Regions from separate parts of the Weissella soli genome, predicted to be linked through region 1. Evidence: riboswitches for the same ligand, from Rfam matches in the RefSeq annotation. Region 1 holds a riboswitch; the other holds the start of a gene.
What was found. A riboswitch is a leader RNA that binds a small molecule or an ion and turns the genes downstream of it on or off. The one in region 1 is predicted to bind lysine.
Positions count from the first base shown of each region.

Region 2: it holds a riboswitch for lysine, as region 1 does, so the genes downstream of both, WSWS_RS02305 (amino acid permease) here and alr (alanine racemase) in region 1, are expected to answer to the same signal.

Region 1 covers NZ_CP017326.1:906,982-919,246, forward strand. Annotated here, with positions in the region: gene dapD (2,3,4,5-tetrahydropyridine-2,6-dicarboxylate N-acetyltransferase) at 1-250, opposite strand, end outside; gene lysA (diaminopimelate decarboxylase) at 278-1,564, opposite strand; gene alr (alanine racemase) at 1,582-2,694, opposite strand; lysine riboswitch at 2,818-2,992, opposite strand; gene WSWS_RS04275 (aspartate kinase) at 3,099-4,454, shown strand; gene WSWS_RS04280 (NADP-dependent oxidoreductase) at 4,769-5,713, shown strand; gene WSWS_RS04285 (TIGR02328 family protein) at 5,784-6,152, shown strand; gene WSWS_RS04290 (heavy metal-binding domain-containing protein) at 6,219-6,560, shown strand; gene WSWS_RS04295 (LbetaH domain-containing protein) at 6,729-6,887, opposite strand; gene WSWS_RS08165 (hypothetical protein) at 6,992-7,132, shown strand; gene WSWS_RS04300 (hypothetical protein) at 7,460-7,711, opposite strand; gene WSWS_RS04305 (hypothetical protein) at 7,726-8,178, opposite strand; tRNA gene WSWS_RS04310 (tRNA-Leu) at 8,412-8,495, opposite strand; gene WSWS_RS04315 (CPBP family intramembrane glutamic endopeptidase) at 8,556-9,293, opposite strand; gene WSWS_RS04320 (hypothetical protein) at 9,286-9,495, opposite strand; gene WSWS_RS04325 (Cof-type HAD-IIB family hydrolase) at 9,492-10,340, opposite strand; gene mscL (large conductance mechanosensitive channel protein MscL) at 10,462-10,863, shown strand; gene WSWS_RS04335 (deoxynucleoside kinase) at 11,093-11,737, shown strand; gene WSWS_RS04340 (CAP domain-containing protein) at 11,797-12,265, opposite strand, start outside.
Region 2 covers NZ_CP017326.1:476,843-489,107, forward strand. Annotated here, with positions in the region: gene WSWS_RS02275 (peptidylprolyl isomerase) at 1-239, shown strand, start outside; gene WSWS_RS02280 (AraC family transcriptional regulator) at 519-1,436, shown strand; gene WSWS_RS02285 (beta-glucosidase) at 1,484-3,568, shown strand; gene WSWS_RS02290 (MFS transporter) at 3,561-4,742, shown strand; gene WSWS_RS02295 (GNAT family N-acetyltransferase) at 4,876-5,319, opposite strand; lysine riboswitch at 5,428-5,604, shown strand; gene WSWS_RS02305 (amino acid permease) at 5,698-7,164, shown strand; gene pyk (pyruvate kinase) at 7,476-8,894, shown strand; gene WSWS_RS02320 (glycoside hydrolase family 1 protein) at 9,376-10,833, shown strand; gene WSWS_RS02325 (PRD domain-containing protein) at 11,008-11,850, shown strand; gene WSWS_RS02330 (beta-glucoside-specific PTS transporter subunit IIABC) at 11,955-12,265, shown strand, end outside.

The DNA of each region.
Region 1 (12,265 bases):
CCAACAAGGGTACCCCTGAATTACGGGCCAAGATTTCAAGATGGCTTTGCGTAATCGCTGGACTTGCTAATAACGGCCGAATGACTGCCAAATCACCAAAAAGCACGCCCGTTGACACTTCTAGAAATGCCTCCACGCCATCAGGAATTTCCAAACCAGTTAATTCACCAGCAATGTACACCTTAACCGGCGTTTTCTTGGGTGCGGTTGCAATATAGTTAATGATTGATTGTGCATCTAGTTCTGCCATGTTATTTCTCCACTTTCTTCTATAATATTAAATGTAATGCCGGTCCAAGCGCAGGATGTCGGAATAAGTTTGACGCGCAACCACTTCCTTGGCCTCGCCATCTTCCACGAAGACAACGGCTGGAATCGGGTTACGATTGTAATTTGAAGCCATTGAGTAACCATAGGCACCCGTTGAAAGAACAGCTAGGACATCCCCGGGCTTTGTCTTAGGCAAGGCTTGTTGCCAGACCAAAACATCCCCCGATTCACAGTACTTACCCGCAACCCGCACGACCTGTTCCGTTGGCGCGTCTAGTTGATCAACCAACACCGCCTCATAATTGGCCTGGTACATTGCTGGTCGAATATTATCACCCATGCCCCCATCAACGGCCAAATACGAACGAATGCCAGGTACATCCTTGCGTGAGCCAATCGTGTACAAGGTCGTCCCAGCCTCACCAACGATTGAGCGGCCAGGTTCAATCCAAATGGCCGGCATCGGCATGCCATAGGCACCCGTCTTTTCCCGAATCTTAGCGATGATGGCCGTGACAAATTCACTAGCCGGCTTAGGGTGATCTTCGTCGGTATAGCGAATACCAAAGCCACCACCGGTATTAATCACTTCAGGATCAAAGCCCCAATCATGGACGATAGCCACTAATTTTTCAGCAGCAGCTTCAAACCCCGTGACATCAAAAATTTGTGAGCCGATGTGAGCATGCACACCCAGCACATGCAATGACGCGGTCCCGCTGGCGATATGGTAAGCTTCTTCAGCTTGACCGCTGTCGACATCAAAGCCAAATTTTGAATCAGTCTGACCAGTTTGAATAAATTCATGGGTATGGGCTTCAATACCTGGTGTGATACGCAGCAAAATATTTTGCACGATACCCCGTTCAGCAGCCAATTCAGATAACATGTTCAATTCATAAAGGTTATCTACGATAATTGTCCCTAGACCATTGTCTAAGGCCATGATTAATTCAGCTTCCGACTTGTTATTACCATTAAATGACACATGGGCCATTGGATAGTTCGCATTCAAAGCCGTGGCAATTTCACCGCCGGAAACAACATCCAGATGAATCCCTTCCTGGGCGGCAATTTCGTACATCGCCGTTGTCGCAAAGGCCTTGGAAGCAAAACTCACCACGTAATCAATCTGTTCTTCATCAAACACTTGCTGGAAGGCGCGCATCGACTGTCGAATTTTCGTCACGTCATAGACGTAGAGCGGTGTTTGAAATTCAGCTGCCAATGCATTCGCCGTGATCCCACCGATGCTCAATTCGCCTTCTTCACTTACTTCATAAGGGGTTGTCATATCTGTTCTCCTTCTAACTAATCAACGAGTTCACGCTTGATACGTTCTTGTAATGAGGTGGTTACCACCCACGGTGCCAAGCCCGCATGGTCACTAAAATCTTCAAGGGTGTTTTCTAACCCACCGTTTTTACCAATAAATGTGACCTTAGTGCCAACGGGAACCTCTTCTGGTAGTGAGACCATGAGTTGATCCATGGCAATCTGGCCGACGATGCGTGCCCGCTGACCATTGATGATGACCCCGAAATCTTGTAGGTTCCGTGATAAGCCATCCCCATAACCAATTGGGACTGTGCCAATCCACTCACCAGCATGGGTTGTATACGTATGCGAGTATGAGACGCCGACACCGGCTGGCATTTGCTTGACATAGACTAACGCACTTTCGAGTCCAAGGACTGGTTCCAGATAATTGGCTGGTCGCACTTGCCCCCGGGATGGTTCAACGCCATAGACCACGGTGCCAACGCGCACCACATCCGTAGGAATTTCATCGGCGTGATACATGGCGGCCCCTGAATTCGCGATATGCACCATAGGAGGTAATTCAATCCCCGCGGTCAACCGTTCCCAATTAGCCAATTGATAATGAAAATAATCATTGTTAAGGGAATCAGATTCTGCAAAGTGTGTCATAATCGCTTGGTAAACGAAATAATCAGGTGCGCCTTTAATGTAATCAATCAATTCATGTAACGCTTCTTGCGACCGGACACCAATGCGGGTCATGCCCGTATCCACTGCGACGTTGATCAGGAGGCGCGTCCGGCCGTCCATCACCGCCTGTGCTTGTTCAAGCCAAGCCAGATCACTCACGGTTGCCATAATATTATTCTCTGCCATGACTTGCGCATACTTTGGATCAACGATGCCCATAATCAAGATTGGCATGGCGATTCCCGCTTCACGTAAGGCCAACGCCTCTTCCAAAATGGCCACGCCAATTCCGTCTACTCCAGCGCGTTCTGCTGCCTGGCCCATTTCCAAGAGGCCATAGCCATACGCATTGGCCTTCAGAGCGAGAAAAATCATACGCGCACCTGTCGCCTGTCGTACTTCATTAACGTTATGGGTGACTGCGTGCTGCGAAATTGTAATTTTTGTTGGTCTTGAATATCCGACTACCATGTGTTTGCCCCATTCATTATTTTTTGTTTGAAGAAGCACGTGCACGCTCAGGGTACAAAAAAACGTCCATGAGTGTGCACTGCCGCACAGCCTCATGAACGCATAAAAAATCGTTAACGTGGACCATCCGATAGCACTCCGCTGGGTTACAGCGACAGTCCGTTAACTATTCATTAACGGCCCAATTAATTTGCTGCCACACAAATCAATTTCGGCAAAATCCCCTTTCACTTCATTTCAACACCATTGGCATGGTTCCATGAACTTACTCTTGTCTTTCGCGACCTCTATCAAACATTAAGTTGTAATGAGAATAACACGCATTAAAATGAGTGTCAATCTTGACATTTTAATTTTCTTACTCTTAAATAGACTTCAATACATTCCCAAAAGGACTTAAGCACATGAAAGTTATTAAATTTGGGGGAACTTCACTAGCTGATGGCCCCCAATTAGAGAAAGTTATCGCCATCATTGATGCTGATGCAACCCGCCAAGTAGTGACTGTATCAGCTCCCGGCAAGCGTTTTTCCGGCGACACCAAAGTCACTGATCTATTGTTGCAATACGCGCAAGCTGCCATCAACGGCGATGATACGCAAGCCATCGTGGCTGAAATTGCAGCGCGTTATCAAGCAATTGCGACCTATTTCCACGTCGATAGTACTGCCATCATGCCCAAAATTATTGAGCAATTACAGCATTTGGCCAAACAGCACTACCCTTCGTTTGATTACCTCTACGCCGCTTTTGCTGGGCACGGTGAACTATTGAATGCCCAACTAATCGCATTTATTTTACAGGCAACTGGCCATAATGCTCGTTTTGTATCACCCAAAGAACTTGGTATGCAGACAACGGGTGCCCCCCGTGCCGCCACGCTAGCTGAAATCAGTTACCAAAAAATGGCTTGGTTTACACTGGCCAGTGATGAAATCATCGTGGTCCCCGGCTTCTTTGCCTACGACGAACATGGTTACATGAATACCTTTAAACGTGGTGGTTCAGACATTACGGGGGCCATTTTGGCACGTGGGTTGAAGGCTACTGTCTACGAAAATTTCACAGACGTGTCTTCAATCTATGCTGTCAGTCCAAAAATCGTGGCCAATCCTGCCCCCATCGCGAAAATGACGTATCGTGAAATGCGTGAACTGGCCTACGCGGGTTTTGCCGTTTTCAGCGATGAGGCAATTGTCCCGGTTATTAAGGCGGGCATCCCAATCAACGTCCGTAACACCAACGAACCAGCAGCACCGGGCACCCTCATTGTGCCCGAAAATGAAATTGCGACGACCCACGCCATTACGGGGATTGCCAGCGACGATCGGTTTGCAACGTTGTATCTACACCGCTACTTGCTCAATAAGGAAATTGGCTTCACCCGACGCCTGTTAGATATCTTGTATCGACATGGCATCTCATATGAGCATATGCCGACCGGAATTGATGATTTATCGATTATTTTCGATAAGTCACTCACTTCACGTGCCCAATTTGAAGCCATGATTGCTGACATTCGCACAGAAATCCAGCCCGATATTTTAGAATGGCATACCGATTACGCCTTGATCATGGTCGTTGGTGAGGGGATGCAAGAAATGCACGGTGCCGTCGCTAACATCATCGAACCGCTCACTGAAGCTGGCATCAATATTTCGATGGTCAACCAAGGAGCTTCACGGATTAGCGTGATGCTTGGTTTGCCTGCTGATCAAGTGGATGCCGCCGTGAAAGTAATTTATGAACAAGTTTACTAACCTCTAACACGAAATCAACAAAAACCCCTGATCGCGCCGCCTATTTTGCAGTGCGATCAGGGGTTTTTGTTCGCATTATCATCAAACTAACACCGCTTAATTATGTTTGACAGCATCCTTAATTAAGCTTTATTTTCCCCCTTATCTTTGTTTTCTTTAAAAAAGACAGTCAGGCTGCTCAAACATATAAAACTAAACTACAATATAGATAACAGTTGATCCCGCAATTTATAACCGACGGACAACAAATTTTATACAAATAACAAGACATTGATTGTGGTGACACAATGTTCATAAGAAAAGGAATAAGCGTAATGAAAGCTGCTATCATTAAAAATTTTGGAGACAAAACAGAGCTACAGGTTGTATCAGATTATCCAGCACCATCGATCAATGATGATCAAGTCCTCGTGGCTATCTCTGCGACGAGTGTCAATCCGATCGACTACAAAGCCCGGCAAGGATTGCTTAGTGGTAGGTTTCAATGGCAATTTCCAGTGGTCCTTGGTTGGGACGTTGCAGGAGAAATCATCGCAATAGGAAAAAATGTCACCGATTTTTCAATTGGTCAACGTGTCTTTGCTCGTCCTGCAAATGATGTGACTGGTCGCTTCGGATCTTACGCCGAATTCATGGCCGTTGATACCAACCAATTGGCTAAGATACCTGATAATTTAACAGATTCTGAAGCCGCCGCCGTTCCTTTAGCTGGTGAGACCGCCCTCCAAATGTTACGGGCATTACAAATTGGCCCGGGTAAAAAGGTCTTAATTCAGGCTGGTGCTGGTGGTGTTGGTATTTTTGCTATCCAACTAGCAAAATTAATGGGAGCGCAAGTCGCCACCACTGTCAGTGGATCCAATATTGCCTTAGTGCAACAATTGGGTGCTGATATTGCTATTGATTATCATAAGCATGCCATCCAAGATACCCTATCAGACTATGATGCTGTCTTAGATACGATTGGTGATATCGATGGTGGTATGGATATTTTATCGTCGGGTGGGCGCTTAATTACTATTTCTGCCAGTCTTTCACCGGAACAAACCCAACGGGCACAAAATGAAGCTAAAATAATTGCCACTGGCTGGCTACAACCAAACGGTCAAGACCTACAACAATTGGCAGATTATATCGCAAATGATCAGTTAAAAATAATCATTGATTCACAATACCCGCTGACCACTAGTGGCATTCAAGCAGCCCATGCGCGCATCGAATCACATCACGCACGCGGAAAAATTATTATCAATTTGTAAAAAGTGCGCTAACAAATTCCCTTTTTTCAAGATCATCTGACCAAACAAGGTTACAAGGAAGGCCCATAAAATGCGATTATGGCACGAGAAATTAATTAAGCAACTACCCCGCCAACAACTCTTAGGGCAACATCGCGAATGTTGCGCTCTTCGTGGTGGTGGCTGGGGTAAAAAACACGCAACTGTCGACTATGTTTTTAAATATTCACCATACAAACTATTTCAATACCATGAATTAGTGATGCAAGAAATGCTTGCTCGGGGCTATGTTCCTAACCAAAATTGGTTTAATCCACTCTACCGCGGCACCAAAACACCAGCCTACTCTACGTTAGCTATCGTCGCGCTAACCACACCGATTTATCCTGAGCATAATGATGATTATTATGCTGAATGTATCGACAATCTCTTGGGCAAAGGCATTGAACTTACTAAATAAGTCATTTTTTAATGCGTATTTTACGTGCAGATGGGACTCACGTTAAAAGCTATAAGGGGCGTAATCATGCAAGAAATTTTAATCACTACGACTGAAAATGTTGCCGGCTATCATGTGACAGAGACTTATGGCGAAGTATTTGGCCTGACAACGCGGTCGCGTAATGTTTTTTCAACTATTGGGCAGTCCTTTAAAACGATTGTTGGTGGGGAAATCAAAGGATATACTAAATTACAACATGCTGCCCGTGATACTGCTATCAGACGTTTAAAGGATGAAGCGCGGGCATTGGGTGCTAATGCTGTTATCATGATGCGTTTTGATTCATCATCAGCAAGTATCGGTGACTCGGTCACAGCTTATGGTACAGCTGTCCGCATCGAAAAAACAACGTTTAAGCATCCTTGAGATATTAGATTAAGAGCCAAGCAGCTGTTGCTACTTGGCTCTTTTCTTTTTATAAAAATACCAGATACAGGACAACAGTGACAAGTTCCTGCATGTTGATCTACTTCAACCCGTTTTTATATCTTTTAAGCTCTAAGTTTTGTCCAATTTGCCCATCTAGGAGTTGGATTACAACACTTTATAATGATCTTTCATGTCAGGTGTAATTTCTTTTTGTACTTTACATGGAACCCCAAAGGCTACCACATTGTCAGGTATATCCTTGGTAACGACGCTACCCGCTGCGATAACAGTGTTATCCCCAATCCTGACACCAGGCACAATCACCGTCCCTGCCCCAATCCAACAATTTTCACCAATATGAATGGGTAAATTATATTGTTGTTTCTCTTTGCGTAATTTTGCATCAACGACGGCGAGATTTAGAAATTATGATTCGTGAACTGGCCGATCAAGTGGCCACACGGATTCGTCGTCAAAATTATCTTGCCGGAACCTTAATCCTTTACGCTGGTAATATGATTGGCTCATTATTGGCGATGAAAAGATGGCTTACGCGGACATCCTTTTGATAAGTCTAAATAATTAAAAAAAGCCGACTTTTTGCGTATAAACACAGTGCGAATATGTAGTACTGCTGTCAAATTGCTAATTTGTACGATTTAGGTGACCTTTGAACGAAACAAAGAATAGCACCAAGTCCCCAAAAAAGTTCCCCAGAATGTTAAAGTCAAATCATCGCACTTATTCGGTTACGTCATCAAAAAAGGCCATGGTTAAATACCAAGGCCTTTTGCGCAAATTCTTTTTGATATTTACTATCGCAGAAAAGTTTACCGTACTTCTAACATAGAAAGAACACTCACAGAATGCCATTCCAATATTAATAACTAATCCAATCAACGAGTCTTTTGCTCTAATTCATCAATTTCTTCCGATAACTTTAGAATTTCATTTGTTCGCGAAGACCGTCCCCAGAAGAACCCAACCGCGAAAAGACCAACAATGCTGATAAACGTCGTAATGATTTGATGTTGAGCTGGTGCAGAATCAAACATGTCTAACACCATCCAACCAACTGGTCCACCTAGCACAATTACCGCAAAGATATATGGAAGATTTGTATTCACATAAACACTTTTATTTTTCATTAAAAATACCTTCTTTACGCAAAGACGTAATTATCATTTTTACCATCCAGACGATCGAGTGCTTCTGCTAGCACTGAACCAATGCTGTATCCTGAAATTGTTGAAGCAATATCTAGCGCCGTGCTTACCCAAGATGCTGCTGATATTCCCAACATTGCTTTAATTTTGCCGTATACAGCCCTGTTAATATTTGCGCGATGCGCTTTAATATATTTCAAAACTGCACTGGTGCTTTTTGCTGAAAATCCTACACCAGCCGCAATTGTCGCAATATCAATCGCTTTACCAACGTTCACAACTTTATTATACCAGTGCTTCCCCAATTTGACCCAATTAGGGTCAGCAATAATAGGGAAGAAGTTGTTTTCATCAAAATCAATCACTTGTGTAATAGTGTTACCGTTAATAACATAATGTGTTGGAACTGATTGGCCTTTTGAATCTTTTGCCCATGCGGCTTTAATCATATCAACCGGAATACATATGTTTAAAATAATTACGTGACTTTCATATGTCACGTTATCAGAAAAAGTCACTCAATTTATTGGAAAATTTGTAGCAAATGGTAGTAAAAATGATGGTAAATCATGGTATTTAGTAGTAAAAATTACGACTTTCAAAACAAAGAAAATCCCTGTCATACCAAGGGTTTAGACTGGTATAACAGGGTTCCTACGGAAATATGAAAATTGTATCTGAATGCCGCCGACAGGAATCGAACCTGCACGGGATTGCTCCCACACCGACCTGAACGGTGCGCGTCTGCCAGTTCCGCCACGGCGGCAACAACATCTATTAATATATCATTTTTAGATGCATTCGTCTATTAATTTTAGCTTCAAAGTTACTTGAATAACAGCAAGCCTAAAATCAATAATGTTGCCACAGTATTGTTGATAAAGTGTGTGATCATGGCATACTGAATCTGCTTGGTTTTTTTATAAACAATGGCCAAGGCCATCCCCATCAGACTATATTGGATAAAAGCAAACCACTGGAATTCCTGGAACACCACGTGGAAATACCCAAATAGCACACCTGATAAGAGGATGTTAGCCCACCAATTACGCTGCGTAAAAAAGAAATTAATCACAACACCCCGGAAAATCAATTCTTCGAGGATGGGGGCCACAAAGACGGCCAATAGAATCACAAAGATGGCCCCAGAAAAGCCACTTTTAACTAAACTTTCTAGCTCAGCTTGGTTACTCGAGGTGATTGTTTTGCCCATGATCAGCGTTTGTAGAATACCTGTCAGTAAACTACCTAACAAAATGAGCCCATAACCGCGCAGACTCCACTGCAACCGACGGCCATCAAGTTTATGAAACCCGATGCGTGGATTTTCTTTACGCAACAGCTTCATGAACAAACTGACTGCTAACCAGGTAACTAACAGCGTGACACCAATTTCAAGACTCAATACAATTGGTGAGTTAGCCGTCACATGCAGCCATTTCTGTGGTAAGACAATGGCGAATTGGCCGGAAAACTGAATGACTAAGTCCAAAACCAAGCCAATGATTAGTAAGATGATGCCAGTGAACCACTTGGTATCAAATTGCTTAGTTATATTATTCATCAACATCCTCATCTTCTTTTGAGTCTGGTCGCAAATAGATGGTCAAAAGCGTCATCCCGATGGAGGCCAAAACAAATAAGCCAATAAATGCCACAATCGTCAACCAAGTCGGCCAATTAAAAAACTGCGACACGAAGGCCAAGATCACAAAAATGACAATGATCCCCACGCTCGCACTTATTGACATCGCTCGTGCAATCATGCCTGGTCAGCTCCTTCATGTAACACATACGTATTTAATAATTCAGCAACCGCCCCTTCATTATTGGTACGCTCTAATACCAGGTCAGCCACTGCTTTAACCGCTGGGATACCATTAGCAACTGAAACCCCTAGACCGACAGCCTCTAACATCTTGATATCGTTAGAATTATCACCGATTGCCATGATTTCGTCACGGGCAATACCTAATTTTTCCCCTAGTAGTAGCGCGGCGTTACCCTTATCGACACCCTTTGGATTAAATTCTACATAGCGCCCTGATGAGTATGTTGCCTCGACGGCCGTGTCACCGACTGCTGCCAAGACAGCATCATGAATGGCATGTTGGACATCAGTATCAGGATGTTCAAAAATCACTTTCATCAGGGGCGCTTGCGTCTGCAAGAACGCCAAATCAGTCGTCTCAACGATTTCATATGAAACCCCTCGTTCATGCATATAACGCTCATCAGATGGTGAAATATTATAGATAAACAAGGTATCAACGGTATAAATGTGCACGTCAACTTGGTCATTCACCAAACCAGCATCAAATACTTTTTGCGCTAAGGTTAAGTCCATCGCGCGGGCCAATAACACTTGATTGTCTTTGTTCTCAACAATGGCCCCACCATTGTATGAAATCACAAATTGCCCAGCTTGATCACGCAACCCCAATGTCGTCAACAGATCTTGCACTGAAGTATATGAACGCCCTGTGTTTGGTACGAACTTAAATCCATGTGCCACCGCCTCACGGATTGCCTTAACATTGGCTTCATGAATGGTCCCATCATTGTTCAATAAGGTTTCATCTAAATCAGAAACCAGCATCTTATACGTCATTTTGTTGCCCCCATTTACTCTATTATCTAATATTTTATCAAATTTAACGTTTTTTCGATATGAATTCACCGCAAATAATATATAATAGCTTTATCACAGAAAGCATAAGGGAGTATTTATTATGAAAAAGTTTATTTCAGAATTCCGTGATTTTATCGTCCGTGGTAACGTTATGGACCTTGCCGTTGCATTTATTATGGGTGCTGCATTCACAACTGTTGTGAAATCAGTTGTTGATGACTTGATGATGCCATTGATTGGTATCGTGACCAAGTCTGTTTCTTTTGCTAACATTGTTTGGCAAGTCGGATCTGCACAAATCAAAATTGGATCATTCATCTCAACTTTGATTACATTCATCTTCACATCACTAGCCGTGTTCGTGATGATCAAGGGGATCAATGCTGCACAAAACCTGCGTAAGAAGTCTGATAAAGAAGAAGAAGCTGAAGTGGTTGCTGAAACAGAATTGTCTGTCTTGTTGGAAATCCGTGATACATTGGCTAAGAACGAAGCAAAGTAATTGCGCTCTAAATTCTCACTATGTTGCTAAATTTTAGTAACATATTTGTATTATTTTTCTAAACGCTGATAAACCGGTATTCCCGGCATATCAGCGTTTTTTTTCGTTTGTCAACCCGTTGTTTTTCATAAAATATTCCGCTAAGATAGATATCAGCTTGTTGTTATCTAACATACTGTTAGATACACACTCAATTCTAAGATCCAAATCTAACGGAAGAAGGACGACCATGGTGATTATCACAGCCGGAATGATTGGAGTTGGTAAGACGACTCTAACAGATTTAATTGCAAAACATTTAGGAACTAAAGCCTTCTTTGAGCCAGTCGGGGAAAACCCTGTATTACCCCTGTACTACGCTGACCCAAAGCAATACGGTTTTCTTTTACAAATTTATTTCTTAAATAAGCGTTTTGCGATGATCAAAAAAGCACTCGCTGATGACAATAACGTTTTAGATCGTTCAATTTATGAAGATGCCCTATTTACGCAAGAAAATCATCGCGAAGGTAACATCTCAGATGCTGAATTAGATGTTTATATGACATTACTAAACAACATGATGGCTGAATTAGAAGCAACTGATAAGAAGCGTCCTGATTTAATGGTCTTTGCTGATGCTGATTTTGATACGATTCTCTACCGAATCAAAAAGCGTGGCCGTGATTATGAACAATTCGATGACAACGATGAGTTACGGACATACTACTTTAAGATGTGGTCAGCATACAAGCAATGGTTCAACGCTTACGATGCTTCTCCTAAAATGCGCATTGACTTGCAAGAATACGATTTGGAAGATCCTGAAAATCAAGCGAAGGTGCTTGCATTAATTGATGAGCAAATCGCGCGCTTAGATGCACAAAGTAACTAAATCACCGCAAAAAGAGCTCATGAATTTAACATTCATTAGCTCTTTTAATGTCTTAATGATTAGAATGAGGTTCCATTTGAAATACCGTCAATAATATTACCGTTAATCCCAAACCCAACCTTAGTTGTATCTGGACTTAACAACCACCGGCGATGTCCCAATGGTGAACCTTGCATACCAACCGAGGCATCATCAACATACCACGCATTAATTACTGGTTCGCCAGCGCCCCATTGGATCGCAATCACTTCCGGACCAGCGCCCCAACTCCAGTGGTCACTAGGAATTTCTCCAGTGGTCGCAATTTGATCGGCACGTGCTTGAGCCCGGGTGGCCAAACTAGCATCCCAGGTCACCTCACCAAGGCCCATTGAAGTACGCAAGGCATTCAAGGCATCTAATGTGGCTTGTTGGGCGGTAGAAATACCAGCGACTGTGGTTGATTCTGAGGCTGCTGAGCTACTTGCTGATGAACTAGCAACTGCACTACTTACAGATGACGCCGTTGAACTAGCGGCTGCACTGCTT
Region 2 (12,265 bases), 430 kb from region 1:
ACTACGTAATCAAGATGAACTCACTTGATAAGAAGAAGTCATTTGCAGCGATGAAGGAGAAGTTGAAGAACATTATTGTGACTGATAAGATGAGCGACACGACAACTGTTCAAGCCATGGTTGGTGATCAATTAAACAAGGCCAAGGTGACAATTAAGGACAGCGATCTGAAGTCAATCTTGTCAACGTACTATGAAGCAGCTGAAAGTGCTAAGTCATCTTCATCATCAAGTAAGTAATCGATTAGGAAGATTCTTCAACAAATGTTACTGAGTTATAAAGTACTGAAAAGCACCTTACAAAGTTTTTGTAAGGTGCTTTTCAGTACTTTATTTTTTCAACTTATAGATTGAAATTAAGAGAAATGACGATTTCGTTAATAAATTTTATTAAGTTATTACGAGGCCGTGTGTCTAATTATGGGTACTGATTTGATATAACGTGAGAACACATAAACCTTGTGTTTGCTATAATGTAAGCGTAACCAAATTATAGATTAAGGATCCTAAATTAAAATTATGAGTTACATTTATGAGGAAATTAAACACATTACAGCAGTCGCAATTAATGTTTTTATCGCTTCAATCAACCATTCAAATTATCATTGGCATAATGATTATGAAGTTATGTTAGTGCTCGACGGGAGCGTTCGGTTAAGTTGCAAAAATCAGACAACTCTATGTTCGGCTGGAGATATTGCTTTAGTTAATTCACAGGAAGTACATGAGCTCATTGGTGAAGGTCAAGATAATTTGTGTCTCTTTGTACAAATTGATCGACAATTAATGAGTAATCCAAGTCACCCTGATGCACAGTATTATTTTTATCTGAATAGTGCAAGTGAAAGTTACGAACCTAAAGAAGGTTATGATGTTTTTCGACATACACTGGCAGAAATTGGATTGTTTGCAAAAAAAGAAGATCCAGGATCGCGACATTTATTGCAAGCAAATCTACACCTTTTTTTGGCAGAACTCTACAAAAACTGTATTTATGATGTTCACCCTAACAGTAATGTAGCGGTCGATCAAGAAGATCTTAAGCTATTAACTTTAGTTTTGGACTATGTTCAACTACACTTTTCATCAAAAAATATTCATCAAGATATTTGTGAAGATTTAGGTGTTTCAGATAAAACTCTCTACCGGTTTTTGAAAAAATACTTGGGATTTTCATTAAAAGATCTCGTATTGAAAAATCGAATTGACCATGCTAAATATCTACTTAAATTTGAAGATAGGCCAATAGGTTATATTGTTTCAGCTTGTGGATTTGGCAGCGATAAATCATTTTACCGTGCATTTAAAAAAGAAGTTGGCATGACACCCGCGACTTTTAAACAATCGGATAAAATTATCGAAAAAACCTCTTCGGTTAAAAATTATTTTTCTACAGATTTGGGTAAAGCAATGCGACTATTACGAGAATGGGATTGAAGACCGATCAAAATGTTGCATCTATCATAGAAATTGAGGATCGTAGGATGAAGGTAACAAGAGAATATCGCTTGAGTTTAACAGACAAAGCTCAGGCTATCGTTGACAAGCTTAGCTTAGAAGAAAAAGTTTCTTTGATGAGTGGGAAAGTAGACATTGAGTCGCTGATGGCTGAGGAAGCTCGCAATCCAAATGTGCATTACAATTATATTCCTTTTGGAGCAGGTGGTCTGCCTCAATTTGGTGTCGATGAAATGCTCTTCTGTGACGGCCCTAGAGGGGTTGTTAGTGGAACCGGACAATCGACTTGTTTTCCGGTATCAATGTTGCGCGGAGCTACTTTTGATCGAGAACTAGAAACCGCAATTGGACATGCTATCGGTCAAGAAACTAAAGCTTACGGGGGCAATTTATATGCTGGTGTGTGTATCAATTTACCCTATAACCCTGGATGGGGGCGTAGTCAAGAAACCTATGGTGAAGAAAGTTATCATTTAGGAGAAATGGGTAAGGCACTTACGGAAGGTGTTCAAGAAGAAAATGTAATGGCTTGCGTCAAACATTATGCCTTCAACCAAATGGAAATTTCACGTTTTAAAGTTAGTGTTGATACTGATAAGCGGACTGAAAGAGAAGTCTTTTTACCTCATTTTAAAAAGGTTATTGATGCTGGTGTCGCTTCAGTTATGAGCTCATATAATCTCTATGAGGGAGAAAAGGTGGGTCACCATAACTATTTGTTGAATGAGGTTTTAAAAGAAGAATGGAATTTTGATGGTTTTGTCATGAGTGATTTCTTCTTTGGTATTAATGATACTGTTGCAGCAGCAAACGGCGGTCAAGATATGGAAATGTGTGGCACTGAGTTTTTTGGCCCTCGCTTGGTCAACGCTGTGCGTGAGGGTCAAGTATCGGAAAGTAAAATTGATGATGCAGCGCTACGAATTGTGCGCACTATTTTGGCTTTTACTCAAAATGATGATAAAGCCTACGGAACTGATGTTTTAGCTAATCAAGAACATGTGGCTTTAGCCTTACAAGCTGCACGTGAAGGGATTACGTTGATTAAAAATCAAAATGTCCTACCCTTAGATAAAAAAACAGATAAAAAAATTCTTGTTCTAGGTAAACTAGCTGAGAAAGAAAATATTGGCGATCATGGTTCTAGTCGTGTATATCCACCATACGTGGTTACCCCGCTTCAAGGACTTAGCAAAGTATCACCTGAAAGTGAGTTGATCTACTATAGTGGTGAAGATCTAGCACATGCTAAAGAACTTGCAGAGAAGGCAGACGCAGTCATCTTTGTTGTGGGTTATAATTACGACGATGAAGGTGAATATATCACTGAAGATCAAGAAAATAATTATACAGGTGCAGTTGGTGGTGATCGGACTAAATCACTCGGGTTACATGAAGATGAAGTAGCATTACTTAAAGCAGTCGGACCGGTCAATACTAATAGCATAGCAGTTCTAATTGGCGGTAATATGATTATGATGGAAGACTGGAAAGATACAATTGGAGCTATTATGATGGCCTACTATCCAGGAATGGAAGGTGGCACTGCGATTGCAGAAATTATCTTTGGTGATGTGAATCCAAGTGGTAAATTACCATATGTGGTTCCTTTCCAGGAGTCCGATCTGCCACAAGTTAACTGGGATACTGAAAGTCAATGGTACGACTACTATCATGGCTATACTAAGCTTGAAAAGGAAGGCACCGTGCCCTCAGTTCCATACGGATTTGGTCTCTCATATACAACTTTTGAAACTAGTGCTGCAAGATTTGAGGTTAAGAATCAATCGATCGAAGCACAGGTTACAGTTACCAACACTGGGGATCGTTCCGGTGATGAAATTATTCAATGCTATATCGGTTTTGAAAATTCATCAGTGGATCGTCCAGTTAAAATATTGAGAGGTTTTGAACGAGTCAACTTAGCTCAGGGTGAAAGTAAAACGGTTGCAATCACGGTACCGTTCGAAGAATTGACATGGTTTAATCCTGATACTGATCAATTTGAATTAGAATATATGGAGTATACAGTGTATATCGGTACAAGCTCAGCTAATGATGACTTGCTTGCAGGAATTGTAAGTTTACAGGGAGAAAGTTACGATGTCTAATTTAAAATTAAAAATTGGTATCGTCAGTATGCTGGCACTAAACTTATCTAGTGTAGTCATTGGATCAGCGATTGTGGCGATCTCGCAGTCTTTCCCCCATACCCCGATTTCGACCATCCAGTTACTAAGCACATTACCTGGATTAGGTGTATTATTATCGACTTTGGTTGCGGGACAATTAGCGATGAAATTCTCCAAAAAATATCTGGTATTGTTAGGAGTAGCGTTGGTGACCATTGCAGGGATGTTACCAGCTGTATGGCATAGTTCAGTTATTGGACTTTTGGCATGTTCGGTGGTGCTGGGTGTTGGCCTTGGCTTTATTACAACAATTAATCCAATGTTAGTCTCGGAATACTTTAAAGGCGAGGAGCAATCTAGTATTCTTGGTATGGGAAACGGTGTGACTTCTTTGGTAGGTATGGTGCTGATTGCTGCGGGTGGTGCTTTAGGTGCGACACATTGGTATAACCTATATTGGGTATTTGGAATTGGAATTTTGGTTTTCTTAGTGGTGCTAATCTGTTTACCTAAAGATTTACCACAAACACAGACTGAAGAGAATATCGGTAAGACGTCTACCTTATCAATTATTAAGGCATTTAATCCTTCTATAATGATGATATTTGTCGCAGTTGCCATCATGGGAATCGCTTACACATCTTACCTTTCAAATTTATCGATCGTAGTCAATTCTAAAGGGCTTGGTGGTACGAGTCTTACCGGTATCGTCAGTTCAATTGGGACAATTGGCGGTATCATTGCTGGATTTGGCTTTAAATTCATTAGAAAAATGAGCAAGCCTAACACATTGGCTTTTGGGTTTATTTGTCTTTTAGTAGCGTTATTCTTAGGAGAATTTGCCACTAATGCCTTTATGTTAATCATCGCAGGTTTGCTGTCTAACATTAGTATGGTTACGATCACTTCAACAGCGCCGTTCTTGGCCGCGATGATTTCGGAACCTTATCAAATACCAATGGTCATGTCCATTTATAGCTTTATTAATGGGTTAGCATCAGCTTTAGCTCCAAAAATTATTAGTTTATTGGGCATCTCGGCTGGTGGTCATTCCTTTATATTTGCAGGTGGTTTGTGTGGCATAATGGCTGCTACTTTACTTATTAGTCAATTTGGTAAGAAAGCAGAGGGTGGTCAATTAGTATCAAAGTAATCCAAACTCGCGATGACTTTGAACGGCATACTTGTTCTGAGGAAACAACTATTTGACTAGCTGCTTTCTGACAGTCGATTAGAATCCTATGATGAATTTAAAAAACGAGTGCTCAAGTGGGGACACTCGTTTTTTAAACAATTTCTTTAGTAAATAGCCGTATGGTTTGTCCAAAAATATTTGTAAACTGCGTCACCTCGGTAAATGCGAGGCGTTTTAGGAGGGCGATTGAAGCAGCATTGTTTCCATCAACTTCAGCCGTTATCGTGGTTTGGTGGTAGGTCTGTAGCAAGGCAAGCAAAGCAACGGTCATGATACCTTGATGTCGCCAATCAGGGTGCAAGAAATAGCTGATGACATGCGTCGTTTCAAGCCTTTGACTATCGATATCTTCGTCGAGAAAAATGCCACCAACAATGGTGTTGTCCACACGAATGGCAACAGATGGGGTGGCTAAGTAATGGGTAAAGAGGGTGTGTAAATTACCAGTGACTTGTAAGGCTGTGTTGATGCTTTCCTCGCTCAGTAATTGGATAAAAATCGTTTCATTGGCTGGTTGCCAAGACCGTAATTCCATGGGGTATCTCCTCGAATATGATACAGCTAGCGTACCAAATTTAAGATAATCTGCCTATCTGTTTGACATTCTGTTGAAAGTCCAGTAATATCAATATTTGTAAATTAAATATGACATAGAGGTCGCGATCAACATGAGTAGGTTCTGGAGCTGGCAAGCTTTGAAGGAATCAAAAGGGGCGGTTGCCGAAATGAATGGCTTGGCAAAGTCATTTGTTGGTCTATCCGTGAATAACGTATGGACTGTCGCAGCAAAATTAGTCGGCTGCGGAGCGCTATCGACAAAACTAACGTACTTGATGAGTCCGTGGTCTGTTGTTTAGCAGGCTACGGATTTTTTTGTTCGTTCTGATAGACCTCTCTGGAAGGAGAATTGGTAATGTCACAAGAATCAAATGGATTAAGGCGTACGTTGAAAACACGACACCTCTCAATGATTGCTTTAGGTGGAACGATTGGAACGGGGTTATTCTTGTCATCAGGAGCGACGATCTCGCAAGCCGGACCGTTGGGCGCGTTAACCGCTTATGCAGTCATGGGTGCGATGGTGTTCTTTCTTATGACCAGCTTGGGTGAAATGGCGACCCATAACCCAGTCTCTGGTTCGTTTTCAGTCTACGCAGACAAGTATGTTGAACCGGCGTTTGGCTTTGCTATGGGTTGGAATTATTGGTTTAACTGGGCCATCACGGTTGCGGTTGAAGCAGCGACCGTCGGCGTGGTCATGCAATATTGGTGGCCATCTATTCCTGGTTGGATTTGGGCCGGCGCAGTGTTGCTCTTGATTACCTTGATCAACCTGTTCTCAGCACGGGCCTATGGTGAAACAGAATTCTGGATGGCCTTGATTAAGGTGATTGCGGTCATTTTGTTCATGATTGTCGGTGTGCTAACCATCCTTGGGATCATGGGTAACCAACCAGATGTGGCCAACAACTTATCCGCAGATGGTCACCATGGTTTCATTGGTGGTGCGGCTGGTATTTTGTCAGTGTTTATGGTCGCTGGTTTTTCATTCCAAGGAACTGAAATGGTTGGGATTACTGCTGGTGAATCAGAAACACCAGAAACCTCAGTACCAAAGGCAATCTCACAAGTGTTCTGGCGAATCTTGTTGTTCTACATCTTAGCCATTTTTATCATTGGCGCAATTATTAACTATAAGGATCCATCATTATTAAAGGCTTCAGAATCAAATGTGGCCGTGTCACCATTTACGCTGGTGTTTAAGCAAGCAGGGTTTGCCCTGGCTGCCTCAGTAATGAACGCGGTCATCTTGACCTCAGTCATCTCGTCAGCTAACTCAGGCGTCTACGCTTCATCACGGATGTTGTGGTCAATGGCGCAAAAGGGGATGGCACCAAAAATTTTTGGTAAGACCAATACTCGTACCGGTATTCCTGTACCGGCCTTATTGTTGACAGTGGCCGTTGGTTTGTTCTCATTCCTGACAAGTGTTTTGGGACCAGACATCTACTACTACTTAGTCGCTGCTTCAGGGTTGACCGGATTTATTGCTTGGATTGGGATTGCGGTATCACATTATCGTTTCCGCCGGGCTTGGATCAAGCAAGGACATAGTGTTTCAGAATTACGTTACCATGCTAAGTGGTTCCCATTTGGACCAATTTTGGCTTTGATTTTGTCATTCGTCGTTGTGATCGGACAAGATACCAGCTCATTTGCCGGTTCAATCACGCATTGGAACTGGGAAGCGATTATTACGACCTACATGTCAGTACCATTATTCTTAGTGTTGTACTTTAGTTACAAAATCAAGAATAAGAGTCGGGTACGTAAGTTGGAAGATATCGATTTGTCATCTTCACACTCTGACGTTGAATAAAAAATATCACAAGATTAGCGACGAGCACCTCGAATATTCGGGGTGCTTTTTGTTAGCTCTGACAAAAAATATTTGTAATACTCTAAAAAAGAGTATTACAAGTGAATTTTTCACATAAGTAAATTTATAAAAATTAATTGTATCCGCTTTCATTATTGTGGCAATGCGTTACAGGCTATAAAGCCTAATTTGACGGGGATTTTCGCTTGTGAAATACCGCATATTTTAATGACATTTTTGCAGAAAAACGTTACAATAGTGCTAGTTAGGTATGTTATTTACCGACAAAATAAAAGGAGATTTTTCAAATCATGAAGAAGACCAAGATTGTTTCAACACTTGGACCTGCATCAAGCGATGTAGAGACGATTGCCAAGTTGATCGACGCCGGCGCCAACGTTATGCGTTTTAACTTCTCACACGGAGACCACGAAGAGCACATGGGTCGTATGAACGCTGTGCACGAAGCTGAAAAGGTTACTGGCAAGCGTGTCGGAATCTTGTTGGACACGAAGGGGGCTGAAATCCGTACTACTGTTCAATCAACTGGTAAGATCGAATTTAACATTGGTGATGTTGTTCGCATCTCAATGGATGATTCTTTGGAAGGTACCAAAGAAAAGATTGCGGTGACTTACCCAGGATTGTACGACGACGTGAAGGTCGGCGGTCATGTTTTGTTTGACGACGGTAAGTTGGACATGGTCATCACTGAAAAGGATGACGCAACCAAGGAATTAGTTACTGAAGTTCAAAACCACGGTTTGTTGGGATCACGTAAGGGTGTTAACGCCCCTGGTGTTTCAATTAACTTGCCAGGTATCACTGAAAAGGATGCGGATGACATTCGTTTTGGTTTGACGCAAGGTATTAACTACATCGCTGCTTCATTCGTTCGTAAAGCCGAAGACGTGTTGGAAATTCGTGCCATCTTGGAAGAGACTGGTAACGAACATGTTCAAATCATCCCTAAGATCGAATCTCAAGAAGGTATCGACAACATGGATGCAATCTTGGCTGTTTCTGATGGTTTGATGGTTCCTCGTGGTGACATGGGTGTTGAAATTCCAGCAGAAAATGTTCCTTTGGTTCAAAAGGAAATGATTCGCAAGATGAACGCGGCTGGTAAGCCAGTGATCACTGCGACTGACATGTTGGACTCAATGCAAGAAAACCCACGTCCTACACGTGCCGAAGCTTCCGACGTTGCTAATGCTGTCTTTGATGGTACTGATGCAACGATGTTGTCAGGTGAATCAGCTAATGGTGATTACCCTGTCGAAGCCGTTGCAACGATGGCCCGTATCGATGAAAAGGCTGAATCAGCCTTAGCTTTGAACGGCCGTCACGTTGATAACTTTGATGCGTCAGACACGACTGAATCAGTCGCTGCAGCCGTTGCCGAAGCAACTAAGAACATTGATATCAAGGCCATTGTGGCTTCAACTAAGTCTGGTTACACAGCTAAGTTGATCTCAAAGTACCGTCCAAATGCTGATATTTTGGCATTGACGTACGATGAGAAGGTTGAAAAGGGCTTGATGCTGTACTGGGGTGTGCAACCAGTTATCGCTGAAGCACCAGCTGACACTGATGCCATGATCGCAGCCGCCAAGAATTTGGCAGTTGAAAAGGGCTTGGCAGTCAAGGGTGATAAGATCATCGTGGTCGCTGGTGTTGCGGAAGCCGCTGGTTCAACTAACTTGATGACAATCCAAACAATCGACTAAACTTACTAATCAGCGCTACCCATATTATGGTTGATATGCTGGCGTTATCGGTAAGATTATTGAAGAGACGTACGTTAAAAGCGTGCGTCTTTTTTTGTGGCGTCAACTGACATATCAGCTACTTTTGGCATCGTGCCCCAAAATCATAATTGGCAGACACAAGGTAAAAACGGGCGTTGCAAACGCTTACAAAATGAGTTATGATAAAACCATAAATTGGATTGTAACCACGGCGGTGGGCAAAACCAAACGATTAGCGCATGATTTTTTTGTGGTTCCACGAAAGATATTATGGCGATTGTTTGGTTTTTATTTTTGGCATGAACGATGGTTGGACGGCGCTAGTGAATGATGGTTCAATAGCATTCACTAGCTGAAGTTAGGTCACCAGTGCGGCTGGTGCCCACTTACCCGGTATACAATACCAATGGTGATAGTCGGTTAAGCGTGAAACGTCAATTGTATTAAATAAGGAGAAAACATGGCTTATAGTAAACAAATTCCAACTGGATTTCCCACCGATTTTCTATGGGGTGGTGCCACCTCGGCGAGTCAATTTGAAGGTGGTTGGAATTTAGATAATAAAGGGCTGACACAAGCGGAAGTCACACCAAAATCTGAAGATCGACGGATGAATATTGCCGAAGCCACGTTGGCTTCAATTGAAGCAGCGGTGGCAGATACAACCGATGCCCGTTATCCAAAACGGCGTGGTGTTGATTTTTACCATCGCTATGAGTCAGATATTGCGCTACTAGCAGAGCTTGGCCTTAAAGCATTTCGTTTATCGATTGCCTGGGCGCGTATCTTTCCAAAGGGCACCGAAAGTGAACCCAATGAAGCGGGCTTAGCCTTCTACGATAAGATTTTTGATACGCTAAATAAGTATGGTATCGAGCCGATCGTGACGTTATCACACTATGAAATGCCGATTAACTTAACGATTGAACGTAATGGTTGGTTCGATCGGAAAACAATCGAGGACTTCACACGCTACACTGAAGTTGTCTTCCAAAGGTATCATGACAAGGTCAACTATTGGATGACCTTTAATGAAATTAACGCTGCCCAATGGGGCTTCCATGCTACGGGTGCGGTTGATTTTGGCCTACCTGAAAATGAACAATTAAGCATTCGGTATCAAGCAATTCATCATCAGTTTGTCGCCAGTGCCATTGCGGTACAACAAATTCATGCACTCGATCCCGATGCAAAGATTGGGATGATGTTGGCTCGCATGCAAACCTATCCATTAACCCCTAATCCAGCAGATGTTCAGGCAGCGCAATTAGCCGATCAATTGAATCTATTTTTCGCCGATGTTCAGGTTCGTGGTGAATATCCAGAGTATATGAATCGTTATTTTGCGGCGCATGACATTGTGTTAGATTTTGCGCCGGAAGATGAGGCCACTTTAGCAGCGGGTAAAGTCGATTATATGAGCTTTAGCTATTACACTTCTAGTACGACTAGCGTGGATACCCATGATGTGACCGATGCAAATATGGCCATGGCGGGTGTGAATCCCTATCTGAAAGCGTCCGACTGGGGTTGGCAGATGGACCCAGTTGGCTTGCGGATTACTTTAAATGAATTATGGGATCGTTATCGCAAACCGTTATTCATTGTTGAAAATGGTCTTGGGGCCGTTGATGAATTGACCAGTGATGGTCAAATTCATGATGATTATCGTATCGACTATTTGCAACAACACATTGAACAAATGAAGGAAGCCATTATCGATGGTGTTGATCTGATGGGTTACACCATGTGGTCACCAATTGATCTGATTAGTTTTAGTACTTCAGAAATGAGCAAGCGCTATGGGGTCATTTACGTTGATCAAGATGATGATGGTCAGGGTACCCTTGATCGCATCAAGAAGGACTCCTTCTTCTGGTATCAAGATGTCATTAAAACAAATGGCGAAAATTTGTAAATTAGATATTGTAAGCGTTTACAAAGTGAGTTATAATAAGATTATAAACTTGGATTGTTACCATGATAGTGGGCAAAACCAAACGATGAGTGCATAATATATTTGTTATTAGTTTAGCGATATTATGTCATTGTTTGGTTTTTATTTTTTGTTAAAGTGAGGTGAGGAACGGCTGTGCTGGTTAAAAAGATTTTTAATAATAATGTTTTACTAGCTGAGGAAGCCTCGCAAGAGCTGATTGTGATTGGTCGAGGGGTTGGCTTTCAACAGAAAATAGGTGGACAGATTGATGTGAGCAAAATCGAAAAATCGTATTATCCGCAAGATGACCAGTGGATAAAACTATTCAATGAATTGACAGATTCTATCTCATCGGAATATATCGAAATTGCGTCACATATTATTACAATGGCTGAAGAACATTTAGCGACAACTTTTGATGATTATTTACTCATTGGATTAGCCGATCATATTCAATATGCGGTGACACGTTGGCAAAGTAAGTTGCCGATTAAAAATGAGTTATTATGGGAAACGCAACATTTTTATCCAGAAGAGTATCATATCGGCGAGTTGGCGGTTGACTATATTGCAACACGGCTAAATATTAAATTACCAGTAGATGAAGTTGGGTTTATCGCTTTAAAATTTGTTGAAAAGCGCAATGGTCCGCAAGAAAATGAACGGGCCACGCAAATGATCCAACTCATCGAAGGTATCTTGACCATTATTCGTTATGAATTATTACCCAATATTGATGAATCAGAATTGAATTATCAACGATTAATCGTCCATTTACGTTTCTTTGTCGATCGTTTGCTAGGAAATCACGTGGAAGACGAAGTTGAAAATTCGTTTGATCGCGTGATGGCCGAGCATATGGCGCAACGCTATGTAGCCGCATTTACTTGTGCTCAACATGTGATTACTTATGTTGCCAAGCAAACGCGGCGACAGGTCAATGACAATGAAAAAGTTTATTTAACAATGCACTTGCAACGGATTTTGGATCACTAAGAATTAAATCACGGGATTGTTACTATTCAATTAGGCAAAACCCAAAAGACACATTTTTGAGTGGCGTCTTTTGGGTTTTTTATTTTAAAAAAAGAGGAATGAACATGGATTACGAAGGACTTGCTAAGGATATTTTAAAAGAAGTTGGCGGCAAAGAGAATATTAATACCGCCTGGCATTGTGCCACCCGGTTACGTTTTAAGCTAAAGGATGAGGACAAAGCGAATACAGAAAAAATTAACGACATGCCTGGTGTTGTGACAGTTGTTAAATCAGCTGGCCAATATCAAGTGGTCATTGGTAATTCAGTTGCCAAAGTGTTTGAGCCATTGGCCAAAGCGGCTGGCTTAGATGATGCTGATCAGCAAACAACGACTGACACAACCGAAAAAACCAAAGAAAGTCTTGTAAATCG